DNA from 3 places in the Sphingomonas alpina genome. Region 3 is predicted to be linked to each of the others. Evidence: predicted binding sites of a transcription regulator. Region 3 holds the regulator's gene; each other region holds the start of a gene.
The links. Region 3 encodes LexA, which represses DNA repair genes until DNA is damaged. Its sites were predicted from a motif close to GTTCCNCNCTTGTTCT; they were not measured.
Positions count from the first base shown of each region.

Region 1: the regulator LexA is predicted to act here: its motif matches at 2,517-2,532, upstream of H3Z74_RS04615 (Y-family DNA polymerase).
Region 2: the regulator LexA is predicted to act here: its motif matches at 1,895-1,910, upstream of H3Z74_RS24235 (ImuA family protein).

Region 1 is NZ_CP061038.1:999,068-1,006,631, forward strand. It holds gene H3Z74_RS04605 (ParA family protein) at 1-559, opposite strand, end outside; gene H3Z74_RS04610 (hypothetical protein) at 698-1,078, opposite strand; gene H3Z74_RS04615 (Y-family DNA polymerase) at 1,210-2,511, opposite strand; gene H3Z74_RS04620 (acyl-CoA thioesterase) at 2,630-3,031, shown strand; gene H3Z74_RS04625 (DNA-deoxyinosine glycosylase) at 3,428-3,922, opposite strand; gene H3Z74_RS04630 (RNA polymerase sigma factor) at 3,919-5,163, opposite strand; gene H3Z74_RS04635 (YciI family protein) at 5,174-5,539, opposite strand; gene H3Z74_RS04640 (hypothetical protein) at 5,650-6,039, opposite strand; gene H3Z74_RS04645 (DUF1993 domain-containing protein) at 6,086-6,592, opposite strand; gene H3Z74_RS04650 (AraC family transcriptional regulator) at 6,995-7,564, opposite strand, start outside.
Region 2 is NZ_CP061038.1:5,189,871-5,197,434, forward strand. It holds gene H3Z74_RS24225 (hypothetical protein) at 1-163, shown strand, start outside; gene H3Z74_RS24230 (Dyp-type peroxidase) at 160-1,833, shown strand; gene H3Z74_RS24235 (ImuA family protein) at 2,045-2,872, shown strand; gene H3Z74_RS24240 (Y-family DNA polymerase) at 2,910-4,316, shown strand; gene H3Z74_RS00005 (error-prone DNA polymerase) at 4,481-7,564, shown strand, end outside.
Region 3 is NZ_CP061038.1:2,306,925-2,314,488, reverse strand. It holds gene H3Z74_RS10650 (hypothetical protein) at 1-234, shown strand, start outside; gene H3Z74_RS10645 (hypothetical protein) at 250-441, opposite strand; gene H3Z74_RS10640 (citrate synthase) at 438-1,721, opposite strand; gene gltX (glutamate--tRNA ligase) at 1,746-3,188, opposite strand; partial or broken gene H3Z74_RS10630 (ComEC/Rec2 family competence protein) at 3,304-5,373, shown strand; gene lexA (transcriptional repressor LexA) at 5,393-6,058, opposite strand; gene H3Z74_RS10620 (molybdopterin molybdotransferase MoeA) at 6,116-7,306, opposite strand; gene H3Z74_RS10615 (hypothetical protein) at 7,538-7,564, shown strand, end outside.

The sequences.
Region 1 (7,564 bases), 1.3 Mb from region 3:
CCAGCGCCTCGGCATGCAACTTGCGGCGGCGATCGACCATCGAATGGACCGGTAGCACCTCAGCCTTCCCGCCGAGATGCTTCACGACCTCGGCATAAGCGCGTTCGGACAGCGGGGAGGGAATGACCGGCACGACGATCAGGTCGGCGGCACGCATCACCTGGTCGCTGGTTTCGGTCAGGCCGGGCGGGCAGTCGAGCAGGATGCGGTCATAGGATTTGCGCAGGCCCGTCAGCAGCTTCTGCAGCCGTTTCTTCTTGTCGAGTTCGTGAAACAGCAGGTCGAGGCCACGCAGCGACGCGTCGGCGGCAATCAGGTCGAGCCGTTCGATCGCGGTCTTGTGGATCAGCTTGTCGGGCTCGACATCCTTGGAGAAGACATCCTGGGCCGGCTTTTTCGGCGATTTGTCGGACAGCAAGAAGCTGCTCGCGGCTTGCGGATCGAGATCCCATAACAAGGTGCGGCGCGCGGACAGGGTTGCGGCACACCAGGCGAGATTGACCGCCAGCGTGGTTTTCCCGACGCCGCCCTTGAGGCTGTAGATCGCGATTGTCGCCATGCGCGTCCTCCGGCTGTTGTGCAGTGCATCGTGCCGCAGGGCAGGGGGTGACGCAAGCTGGGTCGCCTTACCTCAGGATAGAAAACGGCCGGTGGATCGCTCCACCGGCCGCTTGGTTTGGGTGAAAGGTTGGAGCGATCAGCCCTTGCAGGTCAGCGTGCCCTTGCCCGGCTGGGTCAGCGTGATGTTCTTGGTGTTGCCGGTCAGCGAGTAGCCCTCCGCGACCAGCGGCTTGCCGGCTTCGGCGGCCTTGAGCACGGTCGTGGGACCGGCCTTCTCGGTCTTCAGCTGCGCCTGCTTGTCGCCCTGGAAGAATGTCACATAGGCCAGGCTGTTATCCTTGCAGCGGAACGTCACTTCCGCCTTCATCGCCGGCGGCAGTTCGACCGGTGCGCGGTTGGCGATTGCCTCCGCCTGAGGATCGGGTGCAACGCTGGTCAGCACTTCAGGCGACTTGTTGTTGTTACAGGCCGACAGCGCGAGCAGCGCGACGGCAACGAGCGGGAGGGTGCGGTTCATCATGTCGGGGCGACGCTTCGCGCACGCAAAAGATTTCGTCAAGGCCCCAGTTTTCGGGCCGAAACGAGCCCTTTGCACCGCAATAAAAGCGTCATTTATATACGCTTAACAAACAGACATTTAACCCGAATTCATTCGTGAAATTCGTCCAGGTCGGGGATACGGCCAAAAGCGATCTTGGTGCCGACGCGGTCGATCCGGCCGCCCGATTGCGGGCCCAGGCTGACCGCGTTGCGTCCGAATTTCTCGTTGATGCGGTCCATCGCGCGGCTCAGCGAGAGGGTACGAGTCTCTCGTGCCAACGGATCATCGGGGTCGAGCAGGCCGAATAAAGAGGCCTGTTCGCCGGTCACCGGCTCGATCTCGGCAAGTGTTACGCCGATCATGCGGATCTGGAAATCGCCCGGCCTGACCTTCCCGGCAGCATAAAGTTGCGGGAACAGGGTCTCGAGCGCGGCGAGCACGGCGAAGCTGTCCTGGGTCGAGGCGAGCTTGCGGCTGGCGCGCCAGGTCGATTTGTCGTCCTCGAAGCGGGCATGAAGCACGAGCAGCCGGCTGCGATAGGATTTGCGGCGCAACCGGCTCGTCGCCTTGAGTGCGAGCCGGCGTGCGGTGAGCCGGACCGCCTCGACGCCGCGCTTGCCCGGCGACAGGACGTGGCTGTGGCCGATCGAGCGGCTCTGCGTCGCTTTTTCGGGCAGGTCGACGCCGTGGAGCAGATACCAGAGCCGGTCGCCATTGGTACCGCCCCACGCGGTGCCGGCATCGCGCGGCCGGCGTTCGCACAACTGGCGGATGTCGTTGATGCCGTCCTGTGCCAGCCGCCGTTCCATCTTCGCGCCGATCCCGGCAATATCGCGCAAGGCAAGGTCGTAGAGCCGCTCGGGCAATGTCTCGGCATCGAGGATGATCAAGCCGTCGGGCTTCTGCATGTCCGAGGCGAGCTTGGCGAGCAGCCGGTTCGGGGCGATGCCGACCGAACTGGTCATGCACTCGCCGATATTGGCGCGAATCCCAGCCTTGATACGATGGGCAAGCGCGATGGCGGCGTCGCGGCCATTCTCATTGTCGAGCAGCCGGCACGCGACTTCATCGATCGAGCAGACTTTGGTGACCGGAATATGCTTCCACACCTCGGCGACGATGGCGTCGTGATATTCGACATATTTCTCGTGCCGCGCGGGCGTGACGATCAGGTCGCGGCAAAGTCGCTTCGCTTCCCAGACCGGTGTTCCGGTCTTGATCCCGTAGCGCTTCGCCTCGACGCTAGCGGCGATCGCGACGGTCGTGTCGCTGTCGACCGGCGCAACCAGGATCGGCTTGCCGCGCAACGCCGGGTTCAACTGCTGCTCGACGCTCGCGAAATAGCTGTTCAGGTCGAGGAACAACCAGCGCAGCGGCCGCGGGGGCAAAATGAGCGAATCGGTCGGCACAATTCGGAACAATAGCAGAACATTGCCGCGCGCGACAGGATGCCGTAACGTCGGATAATTCAGTGAAAGACCAGCGAAATTAATCGCGCGGACATACTTATTCCGCTATGACGAGGATGTGAGCACCGCGATCCCCCATCAGTACAGCGTCGGCATCGATCCGGCGGATATCGACTTTATGGGGCATGTGAACAACGCATCCTATCTGAAATGGGTACAGGATGCGGTGGTCAATCACTGGCAGCGCTTCGCGCCGGCCGAGGCGGTGACGGCGCATCTGTGGGTCGCGCTGAAGCACGAGATCACCTATCGCAAGCCGACCTTCCTCGATGACGAGGTGATCGCCACCGTCCTGCTCGAAAAAGTGCAGGGCGCGCGGGCATTCTACCAGACGATCATCAAGCGCGGTGAGGAAGTCCTTGCCGAGGTTCAGTCGAGCTGGTGCTGCCTCGACGCCAAGACGCTGCGTCCGGCGCGGATCGCGGAAAGCATTTCCGAGCTGTTCTTCCACAAGGATTGAACGGCGGGACGCCCCCTTTGGGCGTGGTGCGACGATATCCCCGAGCGACAACCCTCAGGCAAGATTGAATCACCCGCGTCATCCCGCGAAAGCGGGGATGACGGAGCGAGCTTGCTTAATTAAATGTGACTTAAGTATCTGATAAATAGATATATTATATGGTCCAACGTCGAGATGGGCAGGGGAGATATGTTACACGACCGGTGTAACATATCTCTGCTCTCTTGCCGCAGCGGCCGCGTGAAATATGCGATGCCACCGGTGTAACATATCTCCACCTGTCGCCGCGGCGGTCGCCCGAGATATGTTACATGACCGGTGTAACATATCTCCCGCCGCCAGCGTGCCGGCCTCGCGCATCACCAGCGCCGCAGCTCTCGCGCGACGCTCGAGGTTCTAGCTCAGATACTCGCGCAACGCCGTCCAGGCGGGCAGCTTGGCGGCCAGGCCGACCGTGTGCAGCGCACTGCTTGAGGGCAGCGCAATCAATGCAATATCCGTCGCCAGCGCGCCGAGTTGCTTCAGCCCGTGGCGATGGGCGGTGGCGCCGTTGAAGCCGATCGCGCGGAGATCGGGCAAGGTGCGGACCAGCGCGGCGAGATCGTTGGCGACGGGGTCGATGATTGCCGCATCCATGCTGCCATTGCGCCGCGCGCTGGCCATGACATCCCACAGGCCGACCCGGGCTTCGCGCAGTGCCGCGAGGCGCTCATCATAGTCGAGCCGGGTCAGGTCGGCACCGGTCACTGCCGAGATCAGTGGCCAGAACTGGTTCTGCGGATGCGCATAGTAACGCGCCTCGGCGAGCGAGCGGTCGCCGGGCAGGCTGCCCAGGACCAATAGCCGAGTGCGGTCATCGGTGACGGGCGGGAAGCTGCGCTTGAGGGTCATGCTGCGCCCGGCCTGGCCAGTTGAACCAGGCGCGACAGCAGAAACCGGCGCTCTGCCGGCTGCTGGGTCAGTTCGAGCGCTGCCTGATAGGAAGCGCGCGCGGCTTCGCCGCGACCAAGTCGGCGCAACATATCGGCCTTTGCCGCATGGGCGAGATGATAGCGGTCGAGCTTGCCCTGGCCGAGCACCGCATCGATTGCCGTGAGGCCTGCCTCGGGCCCGTCGCGCATGCCCAGCGCGACCGCATGGTTGAGCGCCACCACCGGCGTGGGATCGATGCGCAGCAGCATGGCGTAAAGCGCGGCGATCTGCGGCCAGTCGGTCGCCGCGCTGTCGGGCGCGTCGGCGTGAAGCGCTGCGATCGCCGCCTGGAGGAGATAGGGGCCGATGCGCCGCGCGGCCATGGCGCGGTCGATCAGCGCAGCGGCTTCGCTGATGCGGGTGCGGTCCCATTGCGAGCGGTCCTGATGCTCAAGCAAGACAAGGTCGCCCGCCGCATCGACGCGCGTGGCGCGGCGCGACTCGTGCAGCAGCATCAGTGCGAGCAGTCCTTTCGCTTCGCTGTCGTCGAGCAGGTCGACGACCAGCCGGCAAAGCCGGATCGCTTCGGCGCTGAGATCGGTCCGGGTCAGGCTTGGCCCGCTGGTTGCCGCATAGCCCTCGTTGAAGATCAGATAGATCGCTCGCAACGTGCTATCGAGCCGCGCGGGAAGCTCGGCGGGGGCGGGGACTTCATAAGGGATCGCCTCGTCGCGGATCTTCGCCTTGGCGCGGACGATGCGCTGCGCGATGGTCGGGGTCGGCGACAGATAGGCGCGGGCGATCTCTTCGGTGGTCAGCCCGCCGACCTCGCGCAGGGTGAGTGCGATGCGCGCATCGGGGGCGAGCGCGGGGTGGCAGCAGATGAAGATCAGCCGCAGTTCGTCGTCCTGCACGCTCTCCGGCACGACCGGGTCGACCAGCGGGTCGGTGATCAGCGCAAGATCGGGCAGCGCGCCGGCCAGCCGCGCCTGACGGCGCCAGCGGTCGATCGTCTTGAAGCGCCCGGCCGAGACCAGCCAGGCATAGGGATTGGCGGGGACACCTTCGCGCGGCCAGCGGTCCGACGCGGCGGAAAACGCGTCATGAAGCGCTTCCTCCGCCGCTTCGAAGCCGCCGAGCAGGCGGATCAAGGTCGCAAGCACGCGCCGCTTTTCGGTGCGATAGGCCGCCTCGACAGCGGCGCGTGCGTCGATCGTCATGGCGTCGGACTCAGAGTTCCGGCCGGGGCTGGCTGAAATCGACCACCGGGCGGACTTCGACCGATCCGATCCGGGCCAGCGGATGACCGCTGGCGACGCGCACCGCTTCGTTCATGTCGGACGCGTCGATCACGACGATGCCGCCAAGCACTTCCTTGGTTTCCATGAACGGGCCGTCGATGGTCGAGACCTTGCCGTCACGGACCCTGACGGTGATCGCTTCTTCGGGGAAGACCAGCGCTTCGGCGGCGACGAAATGCCCGCTTTCGCGCAGCACCTCATCATGATGCTGGCATTCTGACAGCGCCTGGTTGGCGTCGGGATCGCCGCCGAACAGCGTCTTGGGGTGATAATAGATGAGGCAGGCATAGCGCATGATCGGGCTCCTTCATTGCCGTTGTTGGTGCCCCTTGTCGCTCGGTCCCACCCGAATTCGACATGCCTCCGGCATTATTTTCGCTTTGCCCGGAAAAAGCGATGCTTGGGTCAGCAGGGGCCATGCCAGAACACACCTGGGCTCAGCTCCCAATAACAACCTGGGGGCATGGGCAGCTCCTCCTTGCTTCGACCGACCTGATACCCCCAGCCACCGTCAAAATATGGCTTGATCCCGATATTGACCCCCCATTTGTAGACGGTCACGTCATAGGGCTGGAGACTGGCGATAACAGGCGGCCACTGGCTTTTGGGCACGTCTGCCCAACCCTTTGACGGCTCAATCGGATGAGTTGCCATGAGGCGTTGGGATTCGACTTTGATCGCCTTCAATGTCGACTGGCTGAATGTCGGGATCGACGGGATCGCACAGCCGGTAAGTAAGGTGAGCGCTGCCAGAACAGCGAATACCCGCCCGACGCGAAGCCGCATGAAGGTCATTCCGGCGCCGGCATAGCGGGCGGAGCCAGAGCGACCTTGCGAACGGTCAAGCGGCGCCGAGATAATCGAGCTTGCCGATCTGGACGCCGTTGTGACGCAGGATCGCATAGGCGGTGGTGACGTGGAAATAGATGTTGGGCAACGCGAAGCTCAGCACATAGCTCTGCCCGGTAAAGGTGAGCGTGCGGTTCGGCGTGGAGAACAGGACCTCGGCCGCTTCCTTGCCGTCAAGTGCCTCGCGTGGGGTGCTGGCGAGCATCGCCCTGGCCCGGGCGATGCGCGCCTGGAGTTCGGTGAAGCTGGTTTCATTGTCCTCGAACACGACATTCTCGACCCCGCCGACGCGTGTCAGCACGCCCTTCACCGAATCCGTGACGCGCTGAATCTGTGCGGTGAGTGGCGCCATGTCGGGCGCAAGCCGGGCATTGAGCAGCACCGCAGGGTCGATGCCCTTTTCAGTGGCGAACGCCTCGCCCTTGGTGAGGACACCGGCCAGGGCATTCAGTGCGCGGTCGAAGACGGGCACGGTGAGATCGTAGAGCGAAGTGGTCATGGTGGCGCTTCTAGGACTGTGCCGGGGCGGCGTCGATGAGATTTGTACATGCGCAACGACTCATTCATTCCTGCGGGAAGCGCGCGGCATTATCGGCGGGCGATCGGCTGGCCGCGATGGATCGGGGACCCTAAATGAGCCCGGCACGTTAGAGGCCATTCAAGAAGAGTATCGTCATGCCCCATGCCAGCGATGTGGTTCTTTGCGCCGGTCCGGATAGCCCACACGCCTTTGATATCGTGCCGCTTCAGCCGCGCAACGGCGCGCTCGATATACGGTGCCCGGTGTGCAGGGGGCATGGGCAATGGAACACCGAGATCGATCTGGTGAGTTTTCGCTGCAAGCGCGCAAGCTGCGGCCATTGCCTCGGGGCCGGCTGGGTCGAGACGGGTGACGATCCGGTCACGCTTCCCGATATCGTGCTGACGCCCGAGGGCTATCCGAAATGGACGACGATCGAGATTCCTGGTCAGGAGCCATAGCGGAAGCGCGCGCCGTCTCGCGCTCAACAGGAGCGGATGCCGACAACGTCTGGCCACGGCCATATTGTCGTGGCGAGCAGTGCATGACGCGCTTGAACGCCGTGCTGAACGCACTTTCGGAGTCATAGCCGAGCGACCGGGCGATGGTGGAAATTGGATCGCGGGAATTCGTCAGCCGGTCGCCGGCGACCATCATGCGCCAGCGCGTGAGATATTCCATCGGCGGCATGCCGACCGTCGCCTTGAACCTGAGCGCGAAGCTGGTGCGTGACATTGCCGCGCGCTCTGCCAGCGATTGTAGTGTCCAGCGCTGCGCGGGATCTGCATGCATGGCGCCGATCGTCGGACCGATCTGCTTGTCCGCCAGGGCGAAGAGCCATCCGACATGGCCGGCCTGTCCCGCCGCGATGTGCAATCGCAGCGCCTGGACCAGCACCATCTGGGCGAGATGTTCGATGACCAGCAAGCCGCCGGGCTGCGGCTCGCGCAA
Region 2 (7,564 bases), 2.3 Mb from region 3:
ACAGGCCTTCACCCGTTTCGTGATCGCGCGACAGGGCGCCGATCCGGCCACGCTCGGCCCCGCCTTCCGCGCTTTTCTCGCCGAGCATCGCCCCGGCGATCTCGATGCGCCGACCCAATCGCCCGGCGTGATCCGCAGCCATTTCCCGAAAGGCGCCGCATGACCGCGCTCGACCTCGCCGATATCCAGGGCGGCATCCTGCGCGCTTATGGGCAGAGTTTTCCCAAGGCGCGCTACTTCTTCCTGACGATCCGCAACGCCGCCAAGGGCCGGCAGTTCGTCGAGCAATTGCGGCCGCGCATCACCACTGCCGCGCGCTGGAAGGATCCCAATCGCGGCGAGGCGCTGCTGCGGACGCGCAACCCGCGGGTCAAGGATGTGGTCCGCGCCGAGGGCGTGCCGGACTATCCGGGCGAGGTGCAGCTGATCAAACCCAGGGTCACGCTCAACATCGCCTTCACCTTTTACGGGCTCGCTGCGCTCGAAGTGCCAACCCGTACGCTGCGCGCCATGCCCGATGAGTTCATCGACGGGATGGAGCGGCGAGCCTCGATTCTGGGTGACGATCCGTTCCTCGACAGCCGTGATGCGGTGTGGCGCAATTCGGAAGGAAAGAATCGCGTCCATCTGCTCGTTTCGATGAATGCCGGGATGAACCCGGACGGCACGCCGATCGCTGAGCTGGAGGAGGAGACGCGCTGGCTCCAGCAGCTTTGCGCGGACTCCAAGGGCGGTGTGGTGCTGCTCTCCGGGACCGGACCGGACGACGCGCTGTGGCAGGAAATGTCGGCGGTGCTGCGCGAGGATAATGGTGCGTTCTGGCCGACCAACAAGGAACATTTCGGCCTGTCCGACGGCTTCGGCGACCCGGTGTTCGCCGGGCAATTGTCGGGCGAGGCGGAACGATTGCGCATGATCGGTGGCGGCAAGATCCTGCCCGACCAGAGCTGGGCGCCGCTCGCGCCCGGCGAGTTCCTGCTCGGCTATGTCGACGAGGCGCAGGAGATTCCCGGCGCGGCGATGCCGATCGAATTCAGCCGCAACGGCACCTTCATGGCCTATCGCAAGCTGCATGAGAATGTCGCCAGCTTCGCAAACTATATCGAGCGGGCGGGCGAGCATTACGCGCGGATGTTCAACATCGCCGACCCGGAGGAAGCGCGCGAGACGGTCAAGGCCAAGATGGTCGGGCGGTGGAGCGACGGCGTGCCGCTGATGGCCGCGCCGACGCATGCCGACTGGGAGCGTTTCAAGGCCGAACTCGCCGCTGCCCATGCCGCAGGCGACAAGCCGAAACTAGCGCAGCTCGCGCTGAAATATACTGACTTCAATTACCGCCCCGACCCGGCCGGAGCGACCTGCCCGGTGACCTCGCATCTGCGCCGCGCCAATCCGCGCGACATGCTCGATCCGAATTTCACCTCGCCCGATGCGAAGAGCTGGGACGGGTCGGCCCTGGTCAATCGCCGCCGCATCCTGCGCCGCGGCCTTCCTTACGGCCATGTCGATCCCGCCGCGCCCGATGATGCCAATGAGCAGGGCATCATCTTCATGGCGATCTGCTCCAGCCTGTTCCGTCAGTTCGAGTTCGTCCAGCAGCAATGGATGCAATATGGGCTCGACTTCAACGCCGGCAGCGACACCTGCCCGATCGTCGGCAATCATGACGAGGAAGCGAAGCTGGTGGTCGTCACCGATCCGGCGACCGCGCGTCAGCCCTTCCTGTGCGACCATATCCCGCAACTGGTCGAATCGCGCGGCGGAGATTATTTCTTCGTCCCCAGCATGACCGCGCTGCGCATGATCGGCATGGGCATTATCGACCCGACCTGAAGGGTGTTCTTTCTCGTTTTGAATGAATCCATTTTATTCCGTTCGCACTGAGCTTGTCGAAGGGCCGTTCTTCTTCTGCGGCAAGACAGAACAGGGCTTCGACAGGCTCAGCCCGAACGGAGAGAGGTGGTCTTTCCCAATCGTATTCGCTCCGGCAGCCTTGACTCAGCTCTATCCTTGCGCCCAATAATGGAACATATCAGGAACGATCATGGCCGAGTCGCTCTCACCCCTTACCGCGCTTCGGCAGCGGATCGCCGCCATGGCGGGGGTACAGGCGGCCGAGTCAGCCGATCTCGCCTCGCTCGGTCATGCCGGGATCGATGCGCGATTGGAAGGCGGATTGGCGCGCGGGCAATTGCATGAGGTGATTGCCGGCGAGGCCGATGATGCGAGCAGCGCGGCGGGCTTCGCCTCGATGCTCGCGCGGCGCGTCGTACCGGAGAAGGTGGCGATCATCTGGCTGCGCGAAGGGGAAGCGCAGCGCGGCGGGGGCGGGCTTTATGCACCGGGGCTGGTCGATCTCGGGATCGATCCGACGCGGCTGGTGATCGGGGTGCTGCCCGATGCGTTGTCGCTGCTGCGCGTCGCGGCGGAGGTGGTGCGCTGTCCCGATGTCGGGGTGGCAGTGATCGAATTGTGGAAGAGCCCGCGCGCGCTCGACCTGACCGCGACGCGGCGTCTCGCGGTGGCGGCGGAGAGTTCGGGGGTAACCGCCTTGCTGCTGCGTGTCGCCGCCGAGGAAGCGCCAAGTGCGGCGCATACCCGCTGGCGGGTGCGCAGCGCCGCGGCGCTGCCGCTTGAGGCGGATGCGCCGGGGCACACGGCGCTCGAGGTGGAATTGGTGCGTCAGCGCGGCGGGAGGGCCGGGGGGCGATGGATTTTGGAGTGGGATCGTGACCAGGCTATCTTCCGCGACCAGTCGGGCGCCGGCCAGAGAAAGCAGCAGACCAGTAGTGCGCGAGGTGCGGCGCTATCTGGCGTTGTGGTTTCCGCTGTTTCCGGCCAACCGCCTCGCCCGCACCGGCGCACCGGATGATGCACCCTATGCATTTGTCGAGAAGCAGCGCGGCGCGATGCGCATTGTCGCGGTCGACGCCGCCGCGCACGCTTTGGGGCTCGGGCCGGGACTGACGCTGGCCGATGCGCGGGCGCGCGTGCCTGAGCTTGCCGTGGTCGACCATGATCCGGCCGCCGATCTCGCCTTGCTCGATCGCATCGCCGATGGCTGCGACCGTTACACGCCGCTGGTCGCGGTCGAGCCGCCCGACGGCCTGACGCTCGATATCACCGGCTGCGGTCAGGGCTTTGCCGATGAGGCCGCACTCGCCGCCGATATCGAGGCGCGGCTGAGCGCCTATGGCATGAAGCTGCGCCACGCGATCGCCGGCACGCCTGAAGCCGCGCAGGCACTCGCCCGCTACCAGACCATGCCCGCGACCGACGAGCAGGCGGCGGTACGCCGCTTGCCCATCGCCGCGCTCGACCTGGACGAGGAGACCGAGCTGGCACTGCGGCGCGCGGGGCTGAAGACCATCGCCGATCTCGCCGCCCGCCCGACCGCGCCGCTCTCGACTCGCTTCGGCGAAGACGTGACGGCATTGCTCGCGCGCCTGCTCGGCAAGTCGGACAGCCGCATTACGCCGCGCCGTGTGCCGCCGGCGCTGCTGGTCGAGCGCCGCCTGGCCGAACCGATCGCGCGTACCGAACATGCGCTGGCGATCCTTGGCGAGCTGGTTGCGGAAGCGGCGGAGACGATGGAGGAACGCCATCTCGGCGGCCGCCGCTTCGCCGCGCGCTTCTTCCGCAGCGATGGGATCGCGATCGACCTCGCGGTCGAGACCAGCCTGGCGGTGCGCGACCCGGTGATCGTGATGCGGTTGTTCGACGAACGGCTCGACAGTCTGGCCGATCCGCTCGACCCCGGTTACGGTTTTGACCTGATCCGGCTCGCGGTGCCCGTGCTCGCCCCGCTCGCGCCGACGCAATTGCTGCTCGAGGGCGGCGAAGTTGCGGCAGGCGAACTGGCCGCGCTGATCGACCGGCTGAGCGTGCGCATGGGGCGTGGTCGTTTCCGCCGGCTGACGCCGCGCGATACGCATATTCCCGAACAGGCGGTGCTGGCACTGCCCGCGATCGAAGCGGCGGCACCGGAAAGCTGGCCGCAGCCGGAGGTTGGAGAGCCGCCGCTGCGGCCTTTACACCTGTTCGATCCGCCCCAGGCGATCCAGGTCACTGCCGAAGTTCCCGATGGCCCGCCGCGTCAGTTCCGCTGGCGCCGCACCTTGCATGAAGTGACGCGGTTCGAAGGCCCCGAACGCATCGCCGCCGAATGGTGGAAGCGCGATACCGGCCAAGGCCTGACGCGCGATTATTACCGCATCGAGGACGCGCGCGGGCGGCGTTTCTGGGTGTTCCGGCATGGGCTGTACGGCAGCGAGAAGAGCGATCCGGGCTGGTATGTGCATGGACTGTTCGCGTGATGGGCGCGCCTTACTTGTTCCCCTCCCTGGAAAGGAGGGGCTGGGGGTGGGTAGCGAGCGTAGCGAGCTTTTTACCGCTGCGGCGCGCGGATCACCCGGCGCTGGTGCGCCGGTACCCACCCCGACCCCTCCCTTCCAGGGAGGGGAGAAGTGCGGTGACGACCATGCCGGAACCTGACGACCTACCCGCTTTCGCCGAACTGGTCGCGGCGACCAATTATTCCTTCCTGCGTGGAGCGTCGCATCCGTCGGACTTCGTCGCTCACGCCAACAAGCTCGGCATGACCGGCATCGGCATTGCCGACCGCAACACCGTGGCCGGGGTGGTGCGCGCCTATAGCGCGCTCAAGGAAGCACCGGAGAAGGCGCGCGCAGCACGGCTTGCCGACAAGAAGGCCAAAGGCGAACCGGAAGTGCTGACGCCGAAGGAATCGGCCAGCTGCGAAATCGATCTGAAGCTCGTGGTTGGCGCGCGGCTCGTGTTTACCGACGGCACGCCGGACATCGTCGCCTATCCCGCGACCCGCTATGGCTGGGGGCGGCTCACGCGCTTGCTGACGGTCGGCAATCTGCGCGCGGTGAAGGGCAACTGCATCCTCAAATTCGACGATCTGCTCGACTATAGCCAGGACCTGCTGCTGATCGTGCTGCCCTATTCCACTGCGCAGGAGGAAGAGGCGCACCGCAAGCCGGTGGACTATGATTACGATGACGCGAGTGATCCGCCCCGGCCCTTGCTGCGTCTCGTCACCTCACCGCCCGAGGATGTCGGGGATGTGCTCACCCGCCTGTCGCGTGCCGCGCCGGATCGCGTCTGGCTGGGGGCGGCGATGCCACGCGGAGGCCGCGACGGCCGCACATTGAGCAAGCTGCAGGCGATGGCGCGCGGGGCCGGTGTACCGCTGATCGCGACCAACGACGCGCTCTATGCCATGCCCGAGCAGCGGCCGTTGCACGATGTGCTGACCTGTATCCGCCAGGGCACCACGATCGCCGCGGCGGGCAAGCGGCTCGAGGCCAATGCCGAGCGCCATCTGAAAAGCCCCGATGAGATGGCGCGGCTGTTCCGTGATTGTCCCGATGCCATTGCGCAGACTCAGGTCCTGCTGTCGCGCATCGGCTTCGATCTCGGGCAGCTGCGCTACGAATATCCGCACGAGCCGGTGCCTGAAGGCTGGGAAGCGCAGGCCTGGCTCGAACATATCGCGTGGCAGGCCGCGATCGATCGGTACGACCGGATGCCGGACAAGGTGCTCGCCTCGCTGATCGAGGAATTCACCCTGATCCGTGAGCGCAACTACGCTTATTATTTCCTGACCGTCTATGATCTGGTGCGTTTCGCCCGTGCACAGGACCCGCCGATCCTGTGTCAGGGACGCGGCTCTGCCGCCAACTCCGCCGTCTGCTTCCTGCTTGGCGTGACCTCGATCGATCCGATGAAGCATGATCTGCTCTTCTCGCGCTTCGTGTCGGAGGAGCGCGGCGAGCCGCCCGATATCGATGTCGATTTCGAGCATGAGCGGCGCGAAGAGGTGATGCAGTATATCTATCAGCGTTACGGTCGGCACCGCGCCGGCATCGCCGCGACGGTGGCGCACTACCGATCGCGCAGCACGGTGCGCGAGGTCGCCAAGGCGCTGGGGATGAGTCAGGACATCCCGGAGCGGATGGCGAGCACTGTCTGGGGCAGTTATTCCGGCGATATGGAGGGGCGGCGGATCGAGGAAGCCGGCTTCGACCTCGACAATCCCGAGATCGTGCGGCTGCGTTTCATCATGGACCAGATTCTCGCCGCGCCTTTCCCGCGCCATCTGTCGCAGCATGTCGGCGGTTTCGTGCTGACCGAAAACCGGCTCGACGAGACGGTGCCGCTGCACCATGCGGCGATGGCGGATCGCAGCTTCATCGAATGGGACAAGGACGATATCGACGCGCTTGGCCTGATGAAGGTCGATATCCTTGCGCTCGGCATGCTGACCTGCATCCGCAAGAGCTTCGACCTGCTGCGCGATCATGGCCTGGGCGATCATACGCTCGAAGTCGATATCGATACGGATGATGAGGCCGTCTATGACATGCTGTGCTTGGGCGACAGCATCGGCGTGTTCCAGGTCGAGAGCCGCGCGCAGATCAACATGTTGCCGCGTCTCAAGCCGCGTGACCTCTACGATCTGACGGTTCAGGTCGCGATCGTCCGGCCCGGCCCGATCGAGGGTGACATGGTCCATCCCTATTTGCGCCGTCGCAGCGAAGTCGAGAAGGTCGATTATCCTTCGCCCGCCCCGCCGCATGATCCGGACGAGCTCAAAACCCTGCTCGGCAAGACCTATGGCGTGCCCTTGTTCCAGGAACAGGCGATGAAGCTGGCGATCACTGCCGCTGCATTCACCCCGTCGGAGGCGAACCAGTTGCGCCGCGCCATGGCGACGTTTCGTAACCTCGGCACGATCCATAATTTCCATGCCAAGCTGGTGGATGGGATGGTCGGGCGCGGCTATGAGCGCGACTTTGCCGAGCGCTGCTACAAGCAGATCGAGGGGTTCGGCAGCTATGGCTTTCCCGAAAGCCACGCGCTGTCCTTCGCGCGGCTGGTCTATGTCTCGTCGTGGATCAAATGCCATCATCCGGCGGTGTTCGCCTGTGCTTTGCTCAATTCGCAGCCGATGGGATTCTATGCGCCGGCACAGATCGTGCGCGATGCGATCGAGCATGGTGTCGCAGTGCGCGCGGTCGACGTGAATGCGAGTGGATGGGACAACAGCCTTGAGCCAATAGACGATGCTCTCTCGGCACTCCCTCACTGTCACCCCCGCGAAAGTGGGGGTCCTGCTTCTTCTTCAAGCGACGAACAGGAGGAGCGGGATCCCCGCTTTCGCGGGGATGACAATAAGGAAGGTGTTCTACAACACCCCCACGCCCTGCGTCTGGGCATGCGCCAGATCGCCGGGTTCAAACAGGAATGGGCCGATGATCTGGTCAAGGCGCGCAGCGACGGCGCCTTCACCTCGATCGAGACGCTCGCCCGCCGCGCCGGCCTGCCCGAACGCGCGCTGCGCCTGCTTGCCGATGCCGACGCATTCCGCTCGATCGGGCTCGACCGGCGCGACGCGCTCTGGGATGCGCGGCGCACCCCGTCCGCTGCCTTGCCGCTGTTCGCGGCGGCGCGCGCGGCGGAGCTTGGCGCGGAAGAAGACATGGCGTTGCCCGAAATGACCGGTGCGGAGCATGTCGTGGCCGATTACCAGATG
Region 3 (7,564 bases):
CCCGCGCCCTATCCGAACGAGACTATGCCGGCGCACGTCCACCTGTTCATCGCCGAACCGGGGCATCCGGCCTATTATCTCGACGATGTCGTGTTCGACGGCGAATTCGGCGTCACGCAGGCCTATCGCCGGGCGCAGGAACTGCGCGGCGGAACGGGGATCGTTCGGCTGGAGCGGAATGCGGCCGGGGTATGGCTCGCCCGCCGCGACATAAGGTTGGAGCGGCACGCCTGAATTGGATCGTCCGGCTCAGAAACGCCGGCTGAAGACGATCAACCCGATCCCGAACAGCGCAATGATCGCGCCGTAGATCGCCCATTGGCCCTGCGCGAGCATGAAGCTCTGCGCAGGCCACATGATGAGGCCGAGGCCCTGACCGCAGAAGAACAGGCCGGACAGCGTCACCAGGACGCCGCCGGCCCGCAATGCGGTTTTGATCAACGCTTGTCCACGGTGACGTAGTCACGCTGCGTCGGACCAGTGTAAAGCTGACGCGGGCGGCCGATCTTCTGTTCCGGATCGGCGATCATCTCATTCCACTGCGCGACCCAGCCGACGGTGCGGGCAAGCGCGAACAGGGCGGTGAACATCGTCGTCGGAAAACCGATCGCCGACAGGATCACGCCGGAATAGAAATCGACGTTGGGGAACAGCTTTTTCTCGATGAAATATGGGTCGTTGAGCGCCATCTCTTCAAGCTTCAGCGCGACGTCGAACACGGGGTCGGTGACGCCGAGTTCGCCGAGGACCTCGCGTACCGTCTCCTGCATCACGGTCGCGCGCGGATCGTAATTCTTGTACACGCGGTGGCCGAAGCCCATCAGGCGAAACGGATCGTTCTTGTCCTTGGCGCGGGCGATATATTCCGGAATCCGGTCGACCGTGCCGATCTCGCGCAGCATGTTGAGCGCGGCTTCATTGGCGCCGCCATGCGCCGGGCCCCACAGGCAGGCAATGCCGGCGGCGATGCAGGCGAACGGATTGGCGCCCGACGAACCGGCAAGCCGCACGGTCGAGGTCGAGGCGTTTTGCTCATGGTCGGCATGGAGGATGAAGATCCGGTCGAGCGCGCGCTCGACCACTGGATTGACGACATATTCCTCAGCCGGCACGCCGAACGTCATACGCAGGAAATTGCCGGTGTAGGACAATGAGTTGTCGGGATAGAGGAAAGGCTGCCCGACAGTATATTTATACGCCATCGCGGCAATCGTCGGCATCTTAGCGATCAGCCGGTGGCTGGCGATCATCCGCTGGCGCGGATCGGTGATGTCGGCGGAATCATGATAAAAGGCCGAGAGAGCGCCGACCACGCCGCACATCACCGCCATCGGATGCGCGTCACGGCGGAAGCCGCGATAGAAGGTCGCGAGTTGCTCGTGCACCATGGTGTGGCGGCTGATCGTGTAGCTGAAATTGTCGAGCTCGTCCTTGGTCGGCAATTCGCCGTTGAGCAGCAGGTACGACACTTCCATGAAGCTCGACTGCCGGGACAATTCGCCGATCGTATAGCCGCGATGCAACAGCACGCCTTCATCACCGTCGATATAGGTAATCGCGGAATCGCAGCTGGCGGTCGAGGTGAAGCCCGGGTCGTAAGTGAACTTGCCGGTCTGGGCATAGAGTTTGCGGATGTCGATGACATCGGGGCCGACTGTGCCCGGCATCACGGCATAGTCCAGATCCTTGCCGCCAACGCTCAGCTTTGCGGTGTCGCTCATCGAATAGGTCCTTTACGTTCCGGCTCAGCTGGCCATCTGGTCGGCGATCCGGCCGAGGCTTTCGTCACGCCCGAGCAGGTCGAGCACTTCGAATATCCCGGGCGAGGTCTTCTTGCCCGTCAATGCCGCGCGCAACGGTTGCGCGACCTGACCCAGCTTCGTCCCCGCTTCGTCGGCAACTTGCCGAACCGCGTCTTCGAGTTTCTCCGTATCCCAGCCGTCGAGCGCGTCAAGCTTGCTGTGTGCAAGTGCGAGAATTCTGCGCCCGTCGGCGGTCAAGAGATCGGCCGCGGAATGGTCGATTTCAAGGGGACGGGTGCGAAACAGGAAGGCGGTACCGCTCGTCAGCTCGACGAGATTGGCAGCGCGCGGCTTCAGTGCCGCCATGCTGCGACGCAAAAGATCGCGCTGCCGGTCATCGACTTCGAAGTCGAGTCGTCCGGCCACCATATCAGCCAGCCGCGCATCGTCGGCGAGGCGCATATAATGACCGTTCAGGTTCTCAAGTTTTTTCAAATCGAACCGGCTTGGTGATTTTCCGACGCCGTCCAGAGTAAACCATTCGATCGCCTGTTCGCGGCTGATGATCTCGTCATCGCCATGCCCCCAACCGAGCCGGAGCAGGTAGTTGTTCAGCGCCTCGGGCAGGATGCCGAGTTCGTCGCGATAGGAATCGACCCCGACCGCACCATGCCGCTTGGACAATTTACCACCGTCCGAACCATGGATCATTGGCACATGGGCATAGATCGGCTCGGGCCAGCCCATGCCGCGAATCACCGCGAGCTGGCGGAAGGCATTGTTGAGATGATCGTCGCCGCGGATGACATGGGTGACGCCCATGTCGTGATCGTCGACCACCACTGCGAGCATATAGGTCGGCGTGCCGTCCGACCGGAGCAGGACAAAGTCGTCGAGCTCGGCATTCTGCACGGTGATCGAGCCCTGTACCTGGTCGACGATCGTCGTCGCGCCATCCTTCGGCGCCTTGATCCGCACCACATAAGGTGCGCCCTCCGGCGCTTCGCTCTCGTCCCGGTCGCGCCAGCGGCCGTCATAGCGCATGGGCAGTTTGGCGGCCTTTTGGCTTTCGCGCAGCGCGGTCAGCTCCTCGGCCGTGGCATAGCATTTATAGGCATGGCCCGAGGCAAGCAGTTGATGTGCGACCTCGGCATGGCGCGGTGCGCGCTCGAACTGAAAGATCGCCTCGCCGTCCCAATTCAGGTCGAGCCAGGTCATCGAATCGAGAATTGCGTCGATTGCCGGCTGGGTCGAGCGCGCGCGGTCGGTGTCCTCGATCCGCAGCAGGAACTTGCCGCCGCTCGCCTTTGCGAACAGCCAGTTGAACAGCGCGGTGCGCGCGCCGCCAATATGCAGGAAGCCGGTCGGCGATGGTGCGAAACGAGTCACGACCTGCCCGGGCACCGGGGTAGCCGCCGAAACGCCCGGAGCGGCGGCATCAGTAATTGCGCTCAAGCGCGCATCCTTTCAGAATTGAAATCAGATGGCCAGTTCAGCCGACCACGCCCCTAGCACGCGACCTTGGCCGCTTCAAATCGGCCTGGGCGCAGGTATGGCGTCCATGCGCGATGCGCTAGAGCGCTGGCTCGAGGCGGAACGCGACCAGTTGGTGCTGTGGCTGCCAGTGACAATCGGGGCGGGTGTTACTCTCTGGTTCGTGCTGCCCGACCCATTGTCATGGGGTACGGCGCTGACGGCGATGATCGCGATCGCTCTGTTGGCGTTTGCGGTGGGGCGCGGGGGCAGGGCAGGGCATGCTCTGGGCGTTGGCGTGCTGGCAATGGCGCTTGGCCTTTCCCTTGTCTGGTGGCGGGCGAACGATGCGGCGGGCGCTGTGCTGACGCGGCCGGTGATCACGACGTTCGAAGCACGGGTCGAAACGATCGAGCCGCTCGCGGCCCGCGACCTGGTGCGATTGCGGCTTGCGACGATCCGGGTCGTCGATCAGGCAGCGGACCGGTTTGGTCGTGCTATCCAGCTGCCCGCACATGTACGGGCCAATCTCGCCGAAACCGATGTGCCGGCCGGGCTGACGCGCGGTGCGACGATCCGATTGCAGGCACGACTGATGCCACCCCCGCAGCCCGCCGTGCCGGGCGCCTATGACTATGCGCGCGTGGCATGGTTCGACGAGATTGGCGGTACAGGGCGCGGATTTGCGCCGGTCACAATCGTGACGCCGGGCGATGCGCCAGGGGCGGGGCTGCGCGACCGGTTGTCGCGGCATATCCAGTCTCGCGTCGGGGGTAGCGCGGGCGGGATCGCCAGCGCGCTCGCGACTGGCGATCAGGGCGCGATCGCGGAGGAGGACGCCGAGGCAATGCGACGCTCCGGCTTGGCGCATCTCCTGTCGGTGAGCGGCTTGCATATCACGGCGGTCGTGGCGGCGACGATGCTGGTGGTGTTGCGCCTGCTTGCGCTGAGCCCATGGCTTGCGCTGCGCTTCCGATTGCCGCTGATCGCGGCGGCGGCGGGCGCGGCGGCAGCGATCGGCTACACCCTCCTGACCGGATCGCAGGTGCCGACGATCCGTTCCTGCGTTGCGGCGCTGCTGGTATTGACCGCGCTGGCGATGGGCCGCGAAGCGATGACCTTGCGACTGGTCGCGGCAGGTGCGGTGGTCGTGCTGCTGCTGTGGCCGGAATCGCTGGCGGGGCCCAGTTTCCAGCTTTCCTTTGCCGCGATTACGGCGATTATCGCGCTGCACGAGCATCCGCGCATCAAGGCATGGTTCGCGCCCCGCGACGAACGCTTGGTCGCCAAGATCAGGCGTAACCTTGGCTCGTTGGTGCTCACCGGGCTGGCGGTTGAGTTCTCACTGATGCCGATCGCACTGTTTCATTTCCACAAGGCGGGATTCTACGGTGCGGCGGCAAATATCGTCGCTATTCCCTGGACCACCTTCATTGTCATGCCGCTCGAAGCGCTGGCGTTATTGTTCGATCTGGTCGGCCTGGGGGCGCCGCTGTGGTGGCTGACCCAGGGAGCACTGAACCTGTTGCTTTGGCTGGCGAGGACGACCGCGGGCCTGCCGGGGGCCGTGGCGGCACTGCCGGCCATGCCGGATATCGCCTATGCCCTGATCGTGATCGGCGGCTTGTGGGTCGCGCTGTGGCGGACGCGGTGGCGACGGTTGGGATTCGCTCCTCTCATCGCCGGGGTCGTCTGGGCGCTGATGACTCCGGCACCAGATCTGCTGGTAACGGGGGATGGGCGGCATGTCGCGGTGCGGACGGCGCGTGGAGGGCTGGCGCTGCTGCGCGATCGGGTCGGCGACTATACGTCGGACATGCTGGCGGAAAATGGCGGTGTCGACGGCACGCCGCTGCTACTGGCTGATCAGCCCGAAGCACGGTGCAATCGAGATTTGTGCCTGACCGAGCGCAAGGTAGGAGGGCGAACTTGGCGCATCCTCGCCACGCGCAGTGCTTATCTGGTCCCGGCGCGCGAGCTGATCGCGGCATGCCGGGGCGCCGATATCGTGGTCAGCGAACGGCGCTTGCCCCAAGGCTGCACACCGCGCTGGCTGAAGCTCGATCGCCCGACCCTGGCGCAGACAGGTGGGGTGGCGATCACGCTATCCAACGGCAAAATCACCACCGTTTACCGGCCGGGCGACCGCCATCCGTGGCGGAACCCCGGCGCGGATATCAATCGTAGCGGCGCAACAGGCCGGCGAGCTTACCCTGAACGCGGACTTGGGCGGGGGAATAACGCTGGGGATCATAGGCACGGTTCGCCGGGTCGAGCCGAACCATTGCGCCCTCGCGGCGGAAATATTTGAGCGTCGCTTCGCTCTCCTCGATCAGCGCGACGACGATTTCCCCGTCGCGCGCGGTATCGGCGCGGCGGATGAGTGCATAGTCGCCGTCGAGAATTCCTGCTTCGACCATCGAATCGCCTGACACTTCAAGCGCATAATGTTCGCCATTGCCGAGCAGCGCCGCGGGCACCGCGAGCATCGAATGACCCTCGAATGCCTCGATCGGCACGCCGGCGGCGATGCGGCCGTGCAGCGGGATTTCGATCACATCGTTGGCGGGCTCGGGCAAGGTACGGATGTTGGGTGCAGTGACAGGCGTCTTGCGCGCGGCGTCGCCGCGTTCCGGCATCTTCAGCACTTCAAGCGCGCGGGCGCGATTGGGCAAGCGGCGGATGAACTGGCGTTCCTCGAGCGCACTGATCAGGCGGTGCACGCCCGACTTCGACTTGAGGTCGAGCGCCTCCTTCATTTCCTCGAACGAAGGCGATACGCCGGTTTCGGCAAGGCGGTCGTTGATGAAGCAGATCAGCTCATGCTGTTTGCGCGTTAGCATCCGTAAATCCTTCGTCGGAACAGACTGGGAACGTTGTCGCAATGTTCCGTTGGATTGTCAAGCGATGCGCAACACTTGGACCATATCTCCCGCGGCAGCGGCATGCGCATGGGGCGGACGGACGATCAGGCAGTCCGCGCGCGCAAGCGTGAGCAGCATCGACGAGTCCTGGATGGTGGAGGCGAAGACTCGACCATCGCGGGATTCCGCGCGCAGATAATCCTGGCGATGATCATTCGCGGGGAGAGGTTCGCCAAGCGTGGCGGTCGTCGTCACGGGCAATGGGTTGGCGGCTCCGGCCATGGCGGCGATCAGCGGTCGCAGGAACAACATCGCGGTGACGAATGCCGATACCGGGTTGCCGGGCAGGCCGAGCACCACGGTCTCGCCGATCCGCCCGGCCATCATCGGCTTGCCGGGGCGCAGTGCGATCCGCCAGAAATCCACGCTGCCCCCTGCTGCCTCCAGCGCGGGGCGGACCAGATCATGATCGCCGACCGAGGCACCGCCGGTGGTGACCAGAATATCCGCATCGACCTGGCCGAACGCTGCGGTCATTACATCGAGCCGGTCGGGCAGGATGCCGAGGTCGATCGTCTCGACCGGCAGGTCGGCGAGCAATGCGACGAGCATCGCACCATTACCTTCGGGCAGATCCGCGCCGGTAATCTGGCCCCCGGGCGGGACAAGTTCGTCGCCGGTGGCGGCGATGGCGACACGGATCGGCCGGTTGACCGCCAGCGTGCCGTGCCCGGCGGTTGCCGCGAGTGCGATCCGTGCGGCGGTGAGGCGTTCCCCATGGCGTACCAGCACATCGCCGGTTGAGAAATCCAGGCCCTTGCCGCGCATATTGCCACCCAGCCTGTGCGGCCCTTCGCCGGTCAGGTTGATGATGTCCCCGTCACGACCGGCTTCCTCCTGAACCATTACCGTGTCCGCGCCGTTGGGCATGGCCGCGCCGGTGAAGATGCGGACGGTTTCGCCAGTACCGACGATTCCGAAAAAGGGGCGGCCAGCGGCACTTTCCCCAATCAGCGCGAAGGGGCCTGGCAGGTCGCCGAAGCGGATCGCATAGCCGTCCATCGCCGAGAGATCGGTGGAGGGCTGGGTGCGCCGTGCAAGGATATCGGTGGCAGCCCAGCGGCCAGCCGCGCTGCGCAACGGCTGCGTCTCGCTGGGGACCCGGGCGACGAGCGCGAGGAGTCGCGACTGAGCCTCGGTGACGGGGAGAAGGGGCTTGGGAATCATGTGGTGAGGCGCGTGATCTGCCGTTCGGCCTCCCTCGACGGGTGACGGTAACGGTGAAAAGTGAATGGGAGCATGAAACCAACGCTGTCACATTTGGCGCTGGTGGGACAGACGGATTCTCTTCCCCGGCAATCTTATCGACCGACTCCTCGATGAACGACGCTGCCACAGCGGGTTCAGGAACGTTGGTCCATCGTCTACGCTTTGGGGGGCATCAAGGAGTTGGATGCCATGACCATGAAAATCTCCCAGCGCGTT